3 regions of the Xanthobacter versatilis genome follow, and region 1 is predicted to be linked to each of the others. Evidence: riboswitches for the same ligand, from Rfam matches in the RefSeq annotation. Region 1 holds a riboswitch; each other region holds the start of a gene.
What was found. Region 1 has a riboswitch for cobalamin ahead of V5F66_RS15465 (energy-coupling factor ABC transporter permease). Riboswitches for the same ligand answer to the same signal wherever they lie in the genome.
Positions count from the first base shown of each region.

Region 2: another riboswitch for cobalamin. It lies ahead of V5F66_RS14155 (CbtB domain-containing protein); the one in region 1 lies ahead of V5F66_RS15465 (energy-coupling factor ABC transporter permease).
Region 3: another riboswitch for cobalamin. It lies ahead of V5F66_RS09365 (DUF1636 family protein); the one in region 1 lies ahead of V5F66_RS15465 (energy-coupling factor ABC transporter permease).

Region 1 is NZ_JBAFVB010000007.1:234,093-236,349, forward strand. Features, by position in the region: gene V5F66_RS15460 (copper resistance CopC/CopD family protein) at 1-663, shown strand, start outside; cobalamin riboswitch at 736-964, shown strand; gene V5F66_RS15465 (energy-coupling factor ABC transporter permease) at 1,001-1,678, shown strand; gene V5F66_RS15470 (DUF2946 domain-containing protein) at 1,854-2,237, shown strand.
Region 2 is NZ_JBAFVB010000006.1:262,028-264,284, reverse strand. Features, by position in the region: gene rfaE1 (D-glycero-beta-D-manno-heptose-7-phosphate kinase) at 1-716, shown strand, start outside; cobalamin riboswitch at 1,020-1,219, shown strand; gene V5F66_RS14155 (CbtB domain-containing protein) at 1,265-1,456, shown strand; gene V5F66_RS14150 (CbtA family protein) at 1,472-2,200, shown strand; gene cobU (bifunctional adenosylcobinamide kinase/adenosylcobinamide-phosphate guanylyltransferase) at 2,197-2,257, shown strand, end outside.
Region 3 is NZ_JBAFVB010000003.1:400,096-402,352, reverse strand. Features, by position in the region: gene V5F66_RS09370 (allantoate amidohydrolase) at 1-645, shown strand, start outside; cobalamin riboswitch at 799-1,002, shown strand; gene V5F66_RS09365 (DUF1636 family protein) at 1,078-1,548, shown strand; gene cobW (cobalamin biosynthesis protein CobW) at 1,545-2,257, shown strand, end outside.

The DNA.
Region 1 (2,257 bases):
CGTCGCTTCTCGGTGCTTGCGCCGTTTGCGGTGCTGTCCCTGGCTGCGGCGGGCCTGCTGCTGGCGGTCATCCAGTTGGGGAGCCTCACGGCGCTCTGGACGACCGACTATGGCGCGGTGCTGCTGGCGAAGGTGGCTCTGCTCATGCCGCTGTTTGCCCTGGCGGCCGTCAACCGTGTCAGGCTGACGGCGCCGGCGGAGCGGGGAGAGGCGACGGCGATCGCGCATCTGCGCCGCTCCATCTGCGCCGAGATTGTCCTCATGTTCGCGATTTTCGCGGTCGCGGCGGTGTGGCGCTTCACGCCGCCGCCCCGCGTGCTGGCTGCCATCGCAGCGGAGCCGGCCTCGCTGCATGTCCACACCGGCGCGGCCATGGCGGATCTGTCCATCGCACCGGGCCGCTCAGGTCCCGTCAGCGCGTCCATGGTCATCCTGACCGGGGAGTTCGGCCCGCTCGACGCCAAGGCGGTGACGCTGGTCCTCGACAATCCCGCGGCTGGAATCGGGCCGGTGCGGTGGCCGGCGACCAAGCCCGGAGATGGCACATGGCGCGTGAATGCGCTGGATCTTCCTCATCCGGGCCGCTGGTCCGTCCGCATCGAGATCGTCGGCCCGGCCGACGCCCTGAAGGAACTGGCGGGCGAGATCGAGATCCGCCCCTGATTTCGGCGGGGAGGGCGCCTGCGCAGCGGGCGCTTCTTGGCGATCAGGCTTGACAGGAACCGCCGATTGTCCGCTGCTGCAAAGGCACATGGTTTTCCATCGGCGCGCGGCGACGCGCTTCGATGGATCTGGGAACGGGGAAGGGCCTGACCGCCCGAAGCCCCGACCGCCCCCGCGACTGTGAGCGGCGAGTGGCCTTCCACGATGCCACTGGACCTGAGCCTTTCGAGGCCGGGTCTGGGAAGGCGGATGGTTGCGACGACCCGCAAGTCAGGAGACCGACCATGGGCATGTGTTCACCCTCACGCCGTCGGGTGAGACGGCAACGGAGCTTTCAATGCACATCGAACCTGGCCTTGTGGATAGCGGAAAGATCTGGCTGAGCTACGTGACGGCGGCTGGCGCCGGCGGCTACACGCTGAAGCTCGCCTTCAACACCCTGCGCGAGCGCGGCGCCGTGTCCTTGCTGACGCGCAGCGCCGTGGCGACCGCCCTCGTGTTCTCCTTCTTCGAGGTGCTGCCGCACTATCCGGTGGGCGTCTCCGAGGTGCACCTCATCCTGGGCTCGACCCTGTTCCTGATTCTGGGCGCCGCGCCCGCCGCCTTCGGCCTTGCCCTCGGCCTGCTGGTCCAGGGCCTGTTCTTCGCGCCCTTCGACCTGCCGCAGTTCGGCATGAACGTGACCACCCTGCTGGTGCCGTTGTTCGCGCTCACGGCACTCGCGCCCAAGGTCATCGCGCCGAATACGCCCTATGTAGACCTGAAGTATCGCCAGGCACTCGCGCTCTCCACCACCTATCAGGCCGGAATCGTCGCCTGGGTGGCGTTCTGGGCCTTCTACGGCCAGGGCTTCACCGCCGAGAACGCCGCTTCCATCGGGTCCTTCGGCGGCGCCTATCTGCTCGTCATCATCGTCGAGCCGCTGGTGGATCTCGCCGTGCTCGCGGCGGCCAAGGCGCTCAATGGCCTGAAGGGCAGCCCGCTGTTCGAGCGTCGGCTTTTTGAAGCCGCCTGATCGTTTTCGCTCCCGTATGAAGGCGGCGGCATCCCCTTGGGGTGCCGCCGTTCTTTTTTGGCGTGGCCCGCGTCCTCATGATTGGAAGATGGGCCCGCCGGCACATCGGTCGCATCTGGCCGTCGTTTCCTTATGACCAGCCCCATGGTAAATTTACCGTGAGGGAAGGGATCTGATGCTCAGGCGGCGGCGACAGGCATGGGGGATTGGCTGGATCGCTGCGTTCGCGGCGGCCTATGCCCTTGTCTTCCAGATCGTCCTGACCAGCGCCCTGATGGCCTCGGTCTCGCTTGACGGCGCTGGCGCCATGACGGCTTTCTGCCATTCCGACGCGTCTTCGGACCCGCAGTCGGATGACGGCGGCACCCCGAAATCCATCGTCCACTGTCCCCTCTGCCTCTTCCGCACCGATGTGGCGGCGCTGCCGCCGCCGGTGATGACTCCTGTCATCGACCGCATCGCCATCGAGCTGCACTACCAGGCGGTGCTGCGCAGTTCGCTTCAGGGCGAACCTGTCGCCCTCCCGTTCCAGCCTCGCGCGCCGCCGGCCCGGGCCTAGGACCGCCGCGCGCTCGCCGC
Region 2 (2,257 bases), on a different contig from region 1:
TGTGGCGCCGCAACGGGCAGGTGCTGCATGTGCCGGCCCAGGCCCGCGAGGTGTTCGACGTGTCGGGTGCCGGCGATACGGCGCTGGCGGCACTGGCCGTCTCCCTCGCCTCCGGGCACACGCTGGAGACCAGCGTGCATTTCGCCAATGCCGCCGCCGCGGTCGCGGTGGGCAAAATCGGCACCGCAGTGGTGACGCGGGCGGAACTCAACGCGGCCCTCGACGCCAGCGTGCCCGAGGGCGCGGCCCCCGGCGCGCTGGTGGACCGTGCCCGGGCCGCCGCCGTCATCGCCGGCTGGCAGGCGGCAGGCGCCCGCGTGGTCTTCACCAATGGCTGCTTTGATCTGGTCCATCCCGGCCACGTCGCCATCCTGGAGGCGGCGGCGCGGGAGGGCGACCGGCTGGTGGTGGCGCTGAACACCGATGCCTCGGTGCAGCGCCTGAAGGGGCCGACCCGTCCGGTGCAGGACGAGGCTGCGCGCGCCCGCGTCATCGGTGCGCTGCGCTGCGTCGACCTGGTGGTGCTGTTCGAGGAGGACACCCCGCTGGAGATCATCACCGCGCTCGGTCCGGACGTGCTGGTGAAGGGCGCCGATTACCGCGAGGACCAGGTGGTGGGCGGCGACGTGGTGAAGGCGCGCGGCGGGCGGGTCGCCCTGATCCCGCTGGTGGAGGGGCGCTCCACGTCAGCGCTGGTGGCGAAGGCGAAAGGGTAGGGGACAGGGCGTGGCATGCAGACGCCTGCCGGATCCGCTACATGAAGTGATTTTGAATTATTCATTTATTTCAATTATTTGTCTGCGATTGCTAAAGTCTTGATGCATCGCTTTAAGAGGTGCTTCGACACCTCTTTGGGGCAATCCGCCGATCCGTATTCCCCCATTGGAAAGGCTGACGCCGGGCGACGACCGGGGTCCGCCTCGGGGATCGCCCCGACCGCCGTGCAGTTTTTGCCCGGGGATGGGTCAGCCCCATGGGCATGTCCGCCAAGCCGCAGTTGCGGTGGGGCGCGATAACCCTATAGTCGTCCCGTCGTCGGTGTTCGCTTTCGGGCGGACCAAGAGGGAATGCGGTGCGGGAGGTTTCTCCCTAAGCCGCGGCTGCCCCCGCAACTGTCGGCGGTGAGCGGGCCTGCAACATGCCACTGGAGCAATCCGGGAAGGCGCAGGCTTCGCAATGACCCGCGAGCCAGGAGACCTGCCGGCGACATCCTGCCCGTTGAGGGCATCGCCATGCGCCCTCGGAGGGAGGGCTGAAAGGACGGATGATGACCACCCAGACCCAGTCGCCCAATACAGCCGCCACCGAATCCGGCCTCGCGTCCCGCGCGGTCCAGATCACCCTTGCGGGTTTGCTCGGCCTGTTCATTGTCGGCGGCGTCGGCTTCTCCGGTATTCCGGTGCTGCACAATGCGGCGCACGATTACCGCCATTCCACCGGCTTCCCCTGCCACTGAGGGGAGCTTTCAGCCATGGCGATCTTTCGCGCCCTCGTCTTCGCGGCGGCGCTTAGCGGGCTATTGGCCGGTCTCCTGATGACCGGGCTGCAGCACGCGGCGACCACCCCTCTCATCCTGAAGGCCGAGGCCTATGAGGAGGCGGCGCCTGCGCCTGCCTCCCATGATCATGGCTCGCACGATCATGGTACCGCCGGCCAGTCTGTCGCCGCGCCGCATGATCATGCAGATGCCTGGGCACCGTCCGACGGCGCCGAGCGCCTGCTCTACACCGCCCTCGCCAATGTGGTAGGCGCGGCGGGCTTCGCTCTGCTGCTGCTGGCGGTCTCCGAGGTGGCCGGCGGCCTTGCCGGCTGGCGCGACGGGCTCGCCTGGGGCGTCGCCGCCTTCGCCGCGGTCACCCTGGCCCCCAGCCTGAGCCTGCCGCCCGAGCTGCCCGCCATGCCGGCGGCGGATCTGTTTGCCCGTCAGGCATGGTGGATCGGCACGGCGGTGGCCACCGCCGCAGGTATCGCCCTGCTGGTCTACAAAAGGTCGTTGCCGCTGGCGGTGCTGGCCGTGGGGCTGATCGTGCTGCCGCATCTCATCGGCGCGCCGCAGCCCGACAGCCACGACAGCCCGGTGCCCGCCGGCCTCGCCCACGGTTTCGTGGTAGCGGTGGTGGTCACGAGCTTCGTATTCTGGGCGGTGCTTGGCGCGCTGGCAGGGCTGCTGCGGCAGCGTTTCACCCGGTCTGCCGCTTGAGCGGCGGCCTCGTCCTGGTCCTCGGTGGCGCGCGCTCCGGCAAGAGCCGCTTCGCTG
Region 3 (2,257 bases), on a different contig from region 1:
CTGGAGGCGGCGGGCGCTCCGCTGGGCATCGTCACCGGCATCGCCGGCGCCTCGCGCGGGCACATTCGCGTGCGCGGCGAGGCCGGCCATTCCGGCACCCTGCCCATGCCCATGCGCCACGACGCGCTGGCCGCCGCAGCCGAGATGATCCTCGCCGTCGAAGCCCGCGGCCGCGCCGATGCGGATGCCCTGGTGACCACGGTCGGCACCATGATTATCGCCGGCAGCGCCGTGAACGTGGTGCCCGGCGAGGTGCAATTCTCCCTCGACGTGCGCACCCTCTCCGACGAGTTGCGCCAGCGCGCCGTGGCCGACATCCGCGCGGCCATCGACGAGATCGCGGCGCGGCGCGGTGTGCGCGCCGTCCTCGACATCGGCCATGAGGTGCCGGCCGCGCCCTGCCACGGCGTCCTGAAGGAGCGCATGGCGCAGGTGGTGGAAGGCCTGCAACTGCCCGTGGTGCGCCTGCCCTCCGGCGCCGGGCACGACGCCATGGTCTTCCGGGGTATCATGCCCATGGCCATGCTGTTCGTGCGATCCGAGAACGGCAGTCACAACCCGCGCGAATACGCCTCCCCCGCCGACATCGGCCTTGCCGCCGAAGCGCTCCATGCCTTCCTGCTGAAGACCGCCGGGGAGGTGTGAGCCGGTTGCGTCCCCCGCTGGTGCGGTATCTCCGCGCCCGCGAGCCTCAGGTCGATCACGCGGGCTGGAAAGAGAGGCAATGTGTTTCGGGCCGCGAAACCGCCCTCCCGACCACCCGCGGCCGCCCCATTTGACATTCGCCCCTACCCTGCCTTTAGTGCCCCTGTCGAAGGTCCCGTGGTCCCACACGGGCGCAAAAGGGAATGCGGTGCGGGAGGTCTCTCCCCATGCCGCGGCTGCCCCCGCAACTGTAAGCGGTGAGCCCCTGCCACATGCCACTGTCGCCGCAAGGCGCCGGGAAGGCGGTGGGGGCGCTGATCCGCGAGCCAGGAGACCTGCCTTCGACAAGGTCCGCGCCGGGCGGGGTGCTCCGGTTTGCGTCCCTTCAAGCCCGCCATGCACGGGCGGCCCGCGCACCCATGGATATGTATGGTGGAGCGCGGCGAACCTGCCGATATTACAGGCGATGCCACGGCGGAGACCCCTGCCGGAACGACGCCCCGCGCCCATGACGCGCCCGCCGCCATGCCGGACAACGCGCCGACCGTGACCGTCTTCGTCTGCACCACCTGCCGCAGCAGCGGCGAGGCCGCCTCCCCCGTCGATGGCGCTGCCCTCGCCGAAGCCGCCGCGGCTGCCCCGCTGCCGGACGGTATCGCCGTGCAGGGCGTGCGCTGCCTCGCCAATTGCAAGCGGTCCCTGTCCGCCGCCATGGTCCGCCGCGATGGCTGGACCTATGTGTTCGGCGACCTTTCCGCCGACGCCGCCCCGGACCTCATCGCCGGCGCGGCGCTGCTCGCATGCTCGAGCGACGGTCTCATGCCCTGGCGCGGACGGCCCGACAGCCTCAAGCGCGGCATGGTCGCCCGCATCCCGCCTTTGTCCCTTCCCAAGGAGCCTTGATGACTTCGCTCGCCCGCGTGCCCTGCACCATCGTCACCGGCTTCCTCGGCGCGGGGAAGACCACGCTCATTCGCCACGTGCTGGAGAATGCCGGCGGCAAGCGCCTCGCGGTGATCGTCAACGAGTTCGGCGACGTGGGCATCGACGGCGAGATCCTGAAGGGCTGCGGCATCGAGAGCTGCTCCGAGGACACCATCGTGGAGCTGGCCAACGGCTGCCTGTGCTGCACGGTTGCCGACGATTTCGTGCCGGCACTGGACCAGATCCTGTCGCGCACCCCGCGCGTGGACCACATCCTCATCGAGACTTCCGGCCTCGCTCTGCCCAAGCCGCTGGTGCAGGCGTTCCAGTGGCCTGCCATCAAGAGCCGGGTGACGGTGGACGGCGTGGTGGCGGTGGTGGACGGCCCGGCGCTGGCCGAAGGGCGGGTGGCGCCGGACCTCTCGGCGCTGGCCGCCCAGCGCGCGGAAGACTCAAGCCTCGACCATGACGACCCGGTGGAAGAGGTGTTCGAGGACCAGATCGCCTGCGCCGACCTCGTCATCCTCTCCAAGAGCGACCTCCTCGACGATGCCGGCTTCGCCATCGCCGAACGGGTAGTGGCGCAGAGCCTGCCCCGCGCGGTGAAGCTGGTGCGCGCCACCGCCGGCAAGGTGGATATCGCCGTGCTGCTGGGCCTCGGCATCGGCGTGGAAGACGAGATCGACGC